4 regions of the Vibrio sinaloensis genome follow, and region 3 is predicted to be linked to each of the others. Evidence: predicted binding sites of a transcription regulator. Region 3 holds the regulator's gene; each other region holds the start of a gene.
The links. Region 3 encodes CRP, which controls carbon source genes, mostly activating them, when cyclic AMP is high. Its sites were predicted from a motif close to TGTGANNNNNNTCACA; they were not measured.
Positions count from the first base shown of each region.

Region 1: a site for CRP is predicted at 1,683-1,698, ahead of MTO69_RS17160 (glycogen/starch/alpha-glucan phosphorylase). Genes of this name have one in related genera too.
Region 2: a site for CRP is predicted at 1,627-1,642, ahead of rppH (RNA pyrophosphohydrolase). Genes of this name have one in related genera too.
Region 4: a site for CRP is predicted at 1,550-1,565, ahead of MTO69_RS18675 (NupC/NupG family nucleoside CNT transporter). Genes of this name have one in related genera too.

Region 1 covers NZ_CP096200.1:799,457-802,787, reverse strand. The annotation lists gene MTO69_RS17160 (glycogen/starch/alpha-glucan phosphorylase) at 1-1,505, opposite strand, end outside; gene malT (HTH-type transcriptional regulator MalT) at 2,073-3,331, shown strand, end outside.
Region 2 covers NZ_CP096199.1:2,447,249-2,450,579, reverse strand. The annotation lists gene MTO69_RS11080 (NADP(H)-dependent aldo-keto reductase) at 1-73, opposite strand, end outside; gene MTO69_RS11075 (DUF6482 family protein) at 203-514, shown strand; gene mutH (DNA mismatch repair endonuclease MutH) at 511-1,176, opposite strand; gene rppH (RNA pyrophosphohydrolase) at 1,794-2,312, shown strand; gene ptsP (phosphoenolpyruvate--protein phosphotransferase) at 2,315-3,331, shown strand, end outside.
Region 3 covers NZ_CP096199.1:2,716,171-2,719,501, forward strand. The annotation lists gene MTO69_RS12400 (hydrolase) at 1-8, shown strand, start outside; gene MTO69_RS12405 (YheU family protein) at 50-262, shown strand; gene MTO69_RS12410 (phosphoribulokinase) at 354-1,223, shown strand; gene crp (cAMP-activated global transcriptional regulator CRP) at 1,466-2,098, shown strand; gene MTO69_RS12420 (DUF1338 domain-containing protein) at 2,339-3,130, opposite strand; gene astD (succinylglutamate-semialdehyde dehydrogenase) at 3,276-3,331, opposite strand, start outside.
Region 4 covers NZ_CP096200.1:1,135,528-1,138,858, reverse strand. The annotation lists gene MTO69_RS18680 (hypothetical protein) at 33-200, opposite strand; gene MTO69_RS18675 (NupC/NupG family nucleoside CNT transporter) at 213-1,421, opposite strand; gene MTO69_RS18670 (exoribonuclease R) at 1,954-2,409, shown strand; gene tdh (L-threonine 3-dehydrogenase) at 2,467-3,331, opposite strand, start outside.

The sequences.
Region 1 (3,331 bases), on a different replicon from region 3:
AGCTGCTCAAGTTTCGCTGGCCACTCGCTGCCCACCTTGTCAGTGATTAGCTTAGATAGACCTGGGTTACAGAACTTCAACCAACGACGTGGCGTGATACCGTTCGTTACGTTATGCAGACGAGTTGGGAACATCTCGTGGAACTCTGGGAATAGATCTTTCTTAACTAGCTCAGAGTGCAGTGCCGCTACGCCGTTTACCGCGTAAGAACCGATTACACATAGGTTAGCCATGCGAACCATGCGGTTGAAACCTTCTTCGATGATAGACAGCTTAGCTTGTTTCTCACCATCACCAGGCCACATTGCGCGAACTTCTTGGAGGAAGCGGTGGTTGATTTCGAAGATGATTTCCATGTGACGAGGAAGTAGACGCTGGATTAGCGACTCTGGCCAAGTCTCTAGCGCTTCTGGCAATAGAGTATGGTTAGTGTAAGCGAAGGTTTGTGAGCTGATTTCCCACGCTTTTTCCCAAGAGAGACCTTTTTCATCAATCAAAATACGCATCAACTCTGGAATAGCGATGGTTGGGTGAGTATCGTTAAGCTGAATAGTCTCTTGCTTTGGTAGATCAGCCAAAGCGAAGCCAGCCGCTTCATGACGACGTAAAATATCGCGTACCGACGCTGCTGAGTGGAAGTACTGCTGCATTAGACGCAGTGTTTTGCCTTTCTCGTGGTTGTCATTTGGGTACAGTACTTTGGTGATGTTGCCCGCATCTATCAATGCGTGCTGAGCTTCAAAGTAGTCGCCGTTGTTGAAACTGGCTAGCGAGAATGGCGCAATCGCCTGACATTCCCAAAGACGAAGCGGGTAAACCGTGTCTGACTCGTAACCTACGATTGGCAGATCCCAAGGCATCGCTTTTACTGTCATACCTGGTACCCATTTACGTACTTCGCGGCCGTTTTCGTGCGTCACTTCTACGTGACCATAGAAGCCAATTTCTTGCGCCAATTCGGGACGCGCGACTTCCCAAGGGTAACCTTCTACACCGCGCCACGCGTCTGGTGTTTCTTTCTGACGACCTTCTTCGAATGATTGCTTGAATAGACCGTATTCGTAATGCAGGCCGTAACCGACCGTTGGGAACTCTTGTGCTGCACATGAATCCATGAAACACGCCGCCAAACGACCCAAACCACCGTTACCCAATGATGGGTCGCGCTCTTCTTCTAGCAAATCCGTTAGGTTTTGCCCTAGTTCAGCCATCGCATCCGTGATTTGATCGTACAGACCAAGGCTAATTAGATTGTTACCTGTCAAGCGGCCAATCAAGAACTCAAGAGAAAGGTAGTTAACGCTTTTGGCGTTTTTGATTTTTGGGTCTTGCTCAGTCTTTAGAAGATCAAGTGTGGTGATCTCAGCCAGCGCTTTGCCCATGGCAAGGTACCACTCACGTGAAGTCGCGGTTTCCACTGTTTTCGCGTAAGTCGCAGAAAGGTGCATCTTCACATCGGCTTGAAACGAAGCCTTATCAAAATTTTTCTGTTGCGTAGGTTTCATTAGAGAAATCTCACTTATTGGTTTTAATCCATCTGTGCCATATCGTGCATTGACACGCTCAGTAAAACATCCTCCCACCTAGCCACCAATTTAGGAGGAGGAAACAGGGCGTAGAGGGTGTATATCCATAGGCTCAGTGATCCAACTCTCATTAAAAAATCGCTACGCCTGAGCTCGGGTGACTAAGATCACACCATCAACGAATTTAGCCTAGCTCTGACGTATTAAAGATACATGTTGCGGAGAATATCTATTTGGTGAAAATGTATACTTTGTCACAGAATGTTTTTGTTTTGAGTGCAACTTTCACGCTTATCGGTGCAGATAGAGAGTTAGAACACAGTTTATTACCCAGCAATAAGTGACCAGCATCACAAATACAGGGCGTAGAGGAAGCCAAAGTGTGAAATATGCGAAAAACCGACAGCTGATCAATAACTGTTGCTTTTGATCTCCAGTACTATTCATAGCAACACGCTAAATTGAACAGATTTTGCTCAACATCGCCTTCACTCCATCCGAGTGATTGAGTGATGACCAGCAGGACATCAAATTGGGATTAAGACGATGTGGATTCCTTCGAAATTAACGCGCCCGGGCCGACTGCACAACGCGATCGTACGACCAAGAGTGCTTGATTTATTGCAACAAGCGCCTTTTTACAAGTTGGTGCTGCTCCGCTCCCCTGCTGGATATGGCAAAACCACCATGGCCGCACAATGGCTGTCGGATAAACCCAATGTCGGTTGGTATAGCATAGATGAGAGCGACAACGACTCATTTCGTTTTATCAATTACTTGCTGAAAGCACTGAACAAAGCCACCGATGGAAGCTGTCCAAGCTCGCAAAAGCTGGCCGAGAAGCGTCAGTTTTCGTCTCTGCACTCGCTGTTTGGTGAAGTGTTTACTGAGATGTCAAACTTTCATCAAGAGTGTTATTTGGTGCTGGATGACTACCATCTGATCGCCGATGACGAAATACACGAAGCGATGCGCTTTTTCCTCAAACACATGCCAGATAATTTGACCTTAGTTGTCACCAGTCGCGCAGCCCCGCCACTCGGCACTGCCAACCTGCGCGTTCGCGACTTAATGATAGAGATCGGCGATGAGCTGCTGGCGTTTGACACCGAAGAGACGACGCGTTTCTTTAATCAGCGCGTCAGTGACGGCATTGATGACACCACCGCGAACAACCTGCGCAACTATGTTGAAGGCTGGCCATCAGCACTGCAGTTGATCGCACTACAGGCTCAACATCAGCACAAAACCCTCGCCCAATCGGCCGAGTCCTTCTCACAGTTTAACCACGCGCACCTGTGGGACTACCTGGTAGAAGAGGTGTTCGATCTGTTAGATCAAGAGACTCGGCAGTTCCTACTGCAATGCTCAGTGCTTGATCATTTCAACGACCAGTTGGTCTCTGAGCTCACCGAACGTGAAGATGCGCTGAGCATGATTGAATCCCTCAACCGATTTGGTCTGTTTATTCATCCGCTTGAGGGAGAGCAAAACTGGTACCGTTTCCATAACCTGTTCGCAGAATTCCTCTCTCACGAGCGGACGGCGCGTATCCCTCAACAAGAAAAGCTGTTACACAGAAAAGCCGCTACGGCTTGGCTTAAGTTGTCTTCACCGCACCAAGCACTGCGTCATGCGCAAGAAGCGCGCGATAGCCAACTCACCGCAGATATTTTGAGCCAGTATGGCTGGAACATGTTCAACAGCGGTGAACTGCAAACCCTTGAAAAAGCGATCAACTCCCTGACGACAGAACAGCTCTACAGTGAGCCGAAGCTGTGTATGCTGCAAGCCTGGTTAGCGCA
Region 2 (3,331 bases), 270 kb from region 3:
CACCAAAGGTCATGGTGCCAAGACAGATCTTACTTACTTCTAAAGTTGAGTGAGGTAACTTGTTGTATTGCATCGATCTTCCTTGTCGTAACGGTTCAAGTGATCTCACTATAGGGGATTTAAGTAGGATAAGAAAAGAGCATTAAGCAACAAATTCGCAAAATGGCGGTTGTTGTCTAATACTCAATAGTGGAGGTGAACTATGCAAAAAAGTCAGTTAGACAAGTGGATTCATGGTCATCATAAAGAGAGTTACCAGCCCCCTAAGGTTTTTGTGATCAGTTGCTCTGACTTGTCGCAATATCTGTTGGCCGTTGAGTACAAGCACAAACTCGAGCCAATACGTGTTGATGATGAGCCTGTTCATTTCGATTCTTTGGATCAAGTTAAAGAGGAGTTACATCGCTTGGGGGTAGAACGCGCCTATTTGAGGCTACATAACGCCTACGATGAATGTGGTGCCAATGATGGGCCTAGGTATCAGGATCTGGAGTTGCCGGTCACGACCCATTAAATGAAGTTGTGTTCTAATATCTGTGCTGTGAACTGAGTTCTGAGATAGAAACCTCGAGGCTGCGTTTTTATGGGTTTTCCGCTGGAGCCGTAAGCTTCCGTCAACACTCGTCCATTGGCGGCTTTCGGCCTAAGTTGCAACACTTCTCCATGTCGTGCGTTGATCTGTTCAACACGGCCTAGAACGATCATTTCCATCAACTCTTCCCAGTCCGCTTTAAGCTGAGCCTCTTGGTCTTGATCTGGCGACCAGATAAGCGGCGATCCGACTCGTCGTTCAGCTAAAGGGATTTCGCGCTCGCCCTCTACCGGCACCCACAAAACCCGTGACAGCTTATTGCGCACATGACTGGTTTCCCAAGTGAGTCCGTGAACTCCAATCAAGGGAGCGACACAAACAAAGGTGGTTTCCAGCGGCTTGCCAGTGTAGCTGATAGGGATGGTTTTTAGTTCGATGCCAAGCTGCTCGAAGTCTTGTTGTGGCTTACTTCCTGCCGTTGCGCCTAGGTGCCATTCAAGTAATTGTCCTACCCAGCCTTTATCACGGCGTAAATCGGCGGGTACTGGAATGCCGGCTTCATCGGCCAACTCTTGGAAACTGATACCAGCAATATGAATTGCTCGATCGAGTAGCTCTTGTTCTGACTGTGGTTCGCTTTTCATGATCTGTGATTCATCCTATCTCCGGGCCTATTGTAACTGAACGGCAGCAAATATCGACTGGACATGGATTGATCATGTTGGATAAAAGATCGTCAACGAACTACTTATCCACAGGAGAGGGAGCTAATTTGGCAGATATTTATCATCATGTATGAATAAACAGTCTTTTTGAGCGAAAAAAAGGTTGATTTTTTCTAGTTTGATGGCGTTTTAGCTAATCGAGTGTGGATAAGTGATGGTGTGGTGGATCTTTGACCGATCTGTGTGGTTGAGTGATTTTGATCTTAATGTTGTCTTTTGATAATCATTATTGGTAATTAAGTATATGATTATTAATAATTTAATATTTTTGGGTGAATCGTGAATGTTATATATAGAAGGCGATAATGATGGATTTGATCACTTGCCCGATGATTTTTCACATAGTTATTCACAGAAAAGGTGAATAAATGTGGCCCATGTCTCATCTATGTGTGAGTAACCTAAGGTTTGGCTAAAAGTTATTCAGTTCGTCTGTCCGGTATCATATTTTCTGTATCCGTCGCACGAGTTAGTTTGCTCATATTGGGGATATGTGGAAAAATCACTGTAATTAAGAATTTATTAGAGGTTGGCCAGTGATAGATGGCGACGGTTACCGCTTAAATGTCGGTATTGTAATCTGTAACAGCCATGGTCAGGTCTTCTGGGCAAAACGATACGGACAACACTCTTGGCAATTCCCACAAGGTGGAATTGATGATGGTGAAACCCCGGAGCAAGCGATGTATCGGGAGTTGTACGAAGAGGTAGGTCTCACTAAAAAAGACGTGAAAATCGTCGCGACGAGTCGCCATTGGTTAAGGTATAAACTGCCAAAGCGCTTAGTTCGTTGGGATTCAAAACCGGTTTGTATCGGCCAAAAACAGAAATGGTTTCTATTGCGTCTTGATTGCGACGAATCGCGCATCAACATGCAGCGTGGTAGTTCCCCTGAATTTGATGGTTGGCGTTGGGTGAGTTATTGGTATCCAGTCAGACAAGTGGTTTCTTTCAAGCGTGATGTGTATCGTCGAGCCATGAAAGAGTTTGCATCAATGGCAATGCCGTTCAAAGAGCGCAGAACAAAAGGCAAACGTAAGCACCGAAGAGGATAGACATGCTTTCTCAACTAAGGGAAATAGTTGAACAAGTGTCTAAAGTTGATGAAGTTCATCAGGCTTTGGATATTTTGGTAAAACAAACATGCAGTGCGATGAGTACTGAATGTTGTACTGTCTATCTTGCCAATGAAGAGATGCAGCGCCTTGAGTTAATGGCGACTCAAGGGCTACGTTTCAAAGGCGATAAGATCCATATCCGCTTCAATGAAGGTCTGGTCGGTTTGGTGAAGCGCAGCGCCGAACCTCTCAACTTAGCTGAAGCGTCAAAGCATCCTAATTTTAAGTACTTCTCAGAACTTGGCGAAGAGATCTATCAAAGCTTTCTCGGTACGCCGATCATTTATCGCAAACAGGTATTGGGCGTGTTGGTTGTTCAACAAAAAACACCGCGTCTGTTTGATGAAATGGAAGAGTCTTTTCTGGTGACGTTGGCGGCTCAGCTCGCCGTCATTATTGCTCACGCACAAACACAAGGCCATTGGCGTCTCGAGAAAAAGCAGCAAGCCATAAAGGGCGTCCCCGCCTCTTCAGGGGTCGCGATCGGTGAGTTTTGGTGGGACGATACCCAGCCGGATCTTGCCAATGTCTACCCTGCGTCAACCCTGGATATTGAACTCGAGCAAGAGTGGCTGTTGCTGGCCATCGAAGAGGCGCTAAACGATTTTCGTCGTATGCGTAAAAAGCTCGACAGTGAAATAAACAAAGACGCGTTGGCGATCTTTGATCTTTTCACCCACTTGCTCAACGACCCTATGTTGCGCAAGGATCTCAAAGCACAAATTCAAAAAGGCGATCGCGCAGACTGGGCTTTACGTCAAGTGGTTGAGTCTTACTCTAACCGTTTTGCGCGCATGTCCGATGTGTATCTGCGAGAGCGGGCTCAAGATATTCGCGAGCTCGGCCAGCGTCTATTGTTCTTTTTGCACAATACAGCGCAAGACCGTCAAGTACTCGAAAAACCCGTGATTCTAGTGGTTCGAGAGCTGACAGCATCGCTTCTTGCTTCGGTGCCC
Region 3 (3,331 bases):
CTGCATAATAGCCGCACTGCACTATCGAGCATAAAATAATGAGGTATTTATGATCGTTCCATGGCAACAAATTGACCCAGACACCCTAGACAACCTGATCCGTGAGTTTGTGCTCCGAGAGGGCACAGACTACGGCGCTACTGAAGTTTCCTTGCCCCAAAAAATTGAGCAAATTAAAGCACAATTACAATCAGGCGAAGCGGTGGTGGTTTACTCCGAACTGCATGAAAGCGTCGACATTCAACTGAAAAACAAGTTCTAAGCATTTAGCGCATGACATACAGTGACTCGCTGAAAAAGCGTGTTATAGTGGTCAGCGTTAACAGGAAAGTTATTTACAGACAAGGTTTGTCATGTCAGCAAAACACCCTATTATCGCGGTGACCGGTTCATCTGGCGCCGGTACCACCACCACTTCAGAAGCGTTTCGTAAGATGTTCAATATGATGAACATCAAACCCGCTTGGGTTGAAGGGGACAGCTTCCACCGTTTCACCCGCCCAGAGATGGACGTCGAGATTCGCAAGGCTCGTGAGCAAGGCCGCCATATCAGCTATTTTGGCCCGCAAGCCAACGACTTTGCTGCACTGGCCGAGTTCTTTCGTAAGTTTGGCCAAGAAGGGGTTGGACAAGTACGTCGTTACTTGCATACCTTCGATGAAGCGGTGCCATATAATCAAATGCCGGGAACGTTCACCCCATGGCAAGACTTGCCGGAAAACTCGGATGTGTTGTTTTACGAGGGCTTGCACGGCGGTGTAGTCGATGGCGATGTCAATGTGGCGCAGCATGTAGACTTCCTGATTGGCATGGTGCCTATCGTCAACCTAGAGTGGATTCAAAAATTTGTGCGAGATACCCGAGACCGCGGCCACTCACGTGAGGCAGTGATGGACTCGATTGTCCGCTCGATGGACGATTACCTCAACTACATTACCCCGCAGTTTTCGCGCACGCATATTAACTTTCAACGTGTCCCGACCGTCGATACTTCTAACCCGCTTAACGCCAAAGGCATCCCCAGCTTAGACGAGAGCTTTGTGGTGATTCGCCTGCGCGGGATTAAGAACGTCGACTACCCCTATTTACTGGCCATGATTGACGGCTCGTTTATGTCACGCCACAACACCCTAGTGGTACCGGGCGGAAAAATGAGTTTCGCGATGGAATTAATTGTTAGACCTTTACTGCAACAATTGATTGAAACTGGAAAAATTGGTTAAGGCTCACAGCCAAAACACGATTACTTTTCATACCGTGATCATGTGCACATTTTTGCTTAGTAAAACCCTAGTCGGACCCGATTAAAATCAAGAAATCGTTTTCGAAAAAGGATACTATTTGATACCGAAACACAAGTTGGCTTGCAGCATTGATAAAGTGCTCTTATCCTAGTAAGTCTTGATTTAAGGCTTGCGACAACATGGAAAGCAGCAAGCGTACCCTGCAGAGGAAGTGAGATATTATGGTTCTAGGTAAACCTCAAACCGACCCTACATTAGAGTGGTTCCTTTCACATTGTCATATTCATAAGTACCCATCAAAAAGCACGCTAATTCACGCGGGCGAGAAAGCCGAAACTTTGTACTACATCGTTAAAGGTTCTGTAGCGGTTCTTATCAAAGACGAAGAAGGTAAGGAAATGATCCTTTCTTACCTAAACCAAGGCGACTTTATCGGTGAACTTGGCCTATTCGAAGAAGATCAAGAACGTACCGCTTGGGTTCGTGCAAAATCTCCTTGTGAAGTAGCGGAAATCTCATTCAAGAAGTTCCGTCAGCTGATCCAAGTTAACCCAGATATCCTAATGCGCCTATCAGCTCAAATGGCAAGTCGTCTACAAGTGACCAGCCAAAAAGTGGGCGACCTTGCCTTCCTTGACGTGACAGGCCGTATCGCGCAAACGCTACTTAACCTAGCGAAGCAACCAGATGCAATGACCCACCCAGACGGCATGCAAATCAAGATCACCCGTCAAGAAATCGGTCAAATCGTTGGCTGTTCTCGTGAAACCGTTGGTCGTATCTTGAAGATGCTTGAAGAGCAAAACCTGATCTCTGCTCACGGTAAGACTATCGTGGTTTACGGTACGCGTTAACTGTCAGTGACGAGTGTTTAGTACCTAGTTCCTAGAGTAAAAAACACGACGAAATATGATTTTAAGCCACCCAATGCAAGTTGGGTGGCTTTTGTTTTTTGAGCGGATGTCATTCCAGAAGTGAGGAACGAGCTATCTGGAATCTATACTTTGTGCAGCCAATCAATAGATTCTGAATCACGCTCGTGCCTCGCTGTTCAGAATGACATTTTCAACGACTGCTCACCAACAGTAGAATCGCTACCCGTTAGTACTCTCAAAAATCTTATCCGCTGAAGCGGCGACAAATCCTGGATACAGTTCACCGTTACTCATTGGGTAACGCTTGGCGAACTCATAGAAGCCACCAGGGATGATTTCACTGCCTTCAGTAAACTGAACGGCAACTTTGTCAGCCATAGTAGAAGACTGCTCGAGTAATACCTCAGGTGAGCCTTTCACTTCGCCACCAAACTCATTGATGGTAAAGCCCGCCTGACGCAGGTGGTCATTGACCCCTTTCACTTCATCAAATGCGTTAAGTTGGTTAACACTGACGGTAAAGTGGTTAGCTCCATAGCCATGGGCGGCTAACCAGGCAGCGTATTCACTCTCTTTCGCTAGGGTTTGGTAATCATCAAAGCTCAACTGCCACAAACGACCGCCATACAAGAACTCATGACCTTTTAGCTTATCGGCGTCTACTTGCTCAACTAGCTTGGCAACGATAGCTTGTAGCTCACTCGAGCACTCATCCACTTTCAGTTCACTGATGAAGACTTTTGGCTGTTTTGGATCTGGGTGCTCAAAGTGCTTAGCCACCAACTTCTTACTTTCAAACACGTAATCACCACATGGCTTGTAACCCGCATCAAGGAAAGGCTGAGCTAAGGTTGCGATGCCAAGCGGCGCAACATTAAATGTGCGCAGGGCAATGTGGTCATTGATCAGTGCTTCATCCTCTTGCAGCAGTTGATGCACTTTTTCAGCAGAGGGACACAAGCGTTGAATATAGTCACTCCATAACGACTGGAATAAAACATCTGGCGACATACCGCCTCCTTGTTAGGGTTGTTTACTTAGTTATTGGTTTTATAAAAGAGGCCACCGGACTGACATGTCCAGAAAAGTCAATCCGATAGCCTTCAGCCGATGACGTTGCTATGCCCGCGGCCGGGCAAAAGCGAACCTATTCGATTTATAGCTCTACACCAGGGCTCAAGCTGGCAGGAAGCACAGTGGCTTCGCCCTCCA
Region 4 (3,331 bases), on a different replicon from region 3:
GTTATAGACGGCGGTGTAACAACTAAACCGTCTTACGCAATCAGTGCGGCACCGTGCAAAACAATCACCGTGGCCGTCAGTTTGGCGCGCATCGATTGGTAGCCTGTCGGTTGGTCTTCTTTCTCGGTTTTGCGCACCACTTGCTCGGCAAACCATACTAAGCCCGAATAATTTTCTATTCGGGCTTTTTGTTTAGTCATGGCGCAGTTGAATTAAAGCAAGATAAAGATGCCGGCCAGACAAGCGCTCATTAGGTTGGCTAACGTACCGGCAAGGACCGCTTTAATGCCGAGATTGGCCACTTCAGAGCGTCGATCTGGCGCAATAACACCGATTGACCCTAGTTGAATTGCGATTGAACCAATATTGGCGAATCCACATAAGGCGAAGGTTACAATCACTTGAGTATGTTCAGACAATAGTGCTTTGTGTTCGACAAAGTCGATAAAGGCCACAAATTCATTCAAGACTATCTTTTGGCCGATGTAGGAGCCGGCCATCAACACCTCGTTGGCGGGTACACCAATCACCCAAGCAAGTGGGGCAAACAGATAACCAAATAGTGCTTGAAGGGTGATGCCACCAAAGCCCACAGCTTCGCCAAGAGTTTCTAGCCCTGTATTGACCATAGCAATCACGCTAACGAAAGCGATGAGCATAGTACCTACAGCGACCGCCACCTTCATGCCATTCATGGCACCGCTTGCCAACGCATCGATCACATTGCTCTCTTGCGCTTTGTCCATTTCGATATCGGACTGATCGATAGGCGTGTCGCGCTCGGGAACAATGATTTTTGCCATCATCAAACTGCCCGGAGCCGCCATGAAACTCGCCGCAATCAAATATTTCAGCTCTACACCTAAGCCCGCATAGCCACCTAATACGCTCCCCGCAACGGAGGCCATACCACCAGCCATCACCGCAAACAGTTCAGAGCGTGTCATACGCGAAAGGAAAGGACGAACTAGCAGTGGTGATTCACCTTGCGAGAGGAATATGTTACCCGTTGCCACCAAAGACTCCGCTTTGCTGGTTCCCAAAAATTTCTGGATGGCACCGCCGATAAACGCGATGACTTTTTGCATTATGCCCAAGTAGTAAAGGGCGGAAATGAGAGCACTGAAAAAGATGATGATAGGAAGAACGCGAACCGCGAAAATGAAACCGCTGTTGGCAAGATCGCCAAAGAGAAATGCGATCCCTTCGTCGGCAAACCCGAGCAAACTTGAGACGCCACCACTCAAACTGGTTAGCGCCGCTTGCCCCCATGGGAAATAGAGCACTAATGCGGCAAACGCGACTTGAAGCAGTAACGCGCGCGACACGGTTTTCCAATTAATCGCACCACGACTTTCTGACAACAAAACAGCACAAAGCAGCAGAACCGCGATTCCGATTAAACCAAATAAAACATTCATTAAAGATTACCTCTACAAGCATTGAATTAGCAGCTGGTCCGGTCCGTGGGGTCATTCACCATTCCGTGTGACGGCTTGTATTGGTAGAGCTGTGATTCTCAACCGGGCGGAAAGTATAGCGCCCCAAATGAGACTTTCATCACATATTTTCACGCAAACGTTCAAGCGCACAATAAACGTTCAAAAGCGAGCAAATTAAGTAGGCAATAAAGGTCACTGGTTTAAATTAGTGTTTACTTATATGGAGTTAGCGCGATAAATATTTTGGACAGAGATCACAGTGACATAAAAATCGAGCGTTTTTTTAGCCGATTTACTGGCGTAATTATCAATAGCTTCTAGTTTTAGTTAGGTAATACTTAACGTGCTCATCAGAACAGGCTGGCACACTAATAACGTCTAGGCTAAACCCACACACAAACCCCGCCAATGTGCGGGGTTTGCCGTTTCTAACACTCTGGCTGAGGGGCAACTGGTAATTTGTCGCCACCACGCTAGAATACCCAGCTAAATTTCTTGCCTGAGAGCGATTATGTCACTTGATTATACTTACGATGCCCTATCTTCGATGCGCCGAGAAGAGCTTGAAGAACTGAGCTTACGCATGATTCATCGTCTGGTTCCAGAGGAATCGATGTCAGAGCTGTTTACGTTTGATAGTGATGAGGTCACCTCACCAGATAAGCAGCAAGAAGCGCAATTTGATGCCATGTTGCGCATGAGTGCGATTGCGCTGAGCGAACTTCCCGCACTGTTTTCAGAATCAGAGAACAAGCAGCAAAACATCCTACGCATGCAACGCTTATTGCTGTGGCATTTCTACGCGGTCTCTTTTCACTTAGAACAAGCCATTGCGCTTGAAACCCACTGTAATCATGTTGAGGTGCTACTCAAGCAGCCACCACAGAACGCGTTGGAATGGGTCACGACTCTGACCGCTCTACTTCGTCAATATGCACAAGTCGCACAAAAAAAAAGTAACAATTAACAGTAAAAAGCCGAGCGTTGAGCTCGGCTATAAACACTTTCTTTATGCTGTTGGGGATTACTCCCAATCAAGAATAACTTTACCAGACTGGCCGCTACGCATAACGTCAAAGCCTTGTTGGAAGTCGTCAATCTTGTAATGGTGAGTTATGATTGGCGATAGATCTAAGCCAGACTGAATCAAGCTTGCCATCTTGTACCAAGTCTCGAACATTTCACGTCCGTAAATACCTTTGATGACCAAGCCTTTGAAGATAACCTGGTTCCAATCGATGCCCATGTCTGATGGTGGAATACCGAGTAGCGCAATACGACCACCGTGGTTCATTGTCTGTAGCATTGAGTTAAATGCTGAAGGTACGCCAGACATCTCAAGACCCACATCAAAGCCTTCCGTCATACCAAGCTCACCCATCACGTCTTCAAGTTTCTGCTCAGCAACATTGACTGCGCGAGTGACACCCATCTTACGAGCCAGGTCTAGTCGGTATTCGTTGACATCAGTAATCACCACGTGACGCGCGCCAACGTGTTTCGCCACTGCCGCGGCCATAATACCGATAGGACCAGCACCTGTGATCAGGACATCTTCACCGACTAGGTCGAACGATAACGCTGTGTGTACCGCGTTACCGAACGGGTCAAAAATGGAGGCTAGATCGTCAGAGATCCCCTCAGGGATCTTAAACGCGTTGAAGGCTGGGATCACTAGGTATTCGGCAAATGCCCCTTCACGGTTGACGCCCACGCCGACTGTGTTGCGACACAAGTGAGTACGGCCGCCACGACAGTTACGACAGTGGCCACAGGTAATGTGCCCTTCGCCTGACACGCGGTCACCGATTTCAAAACCACGCACTTCTTGACCAATACCGACGACTTCACCCACATACTCGTGGCCAACAACCATAGGTACAGGAATG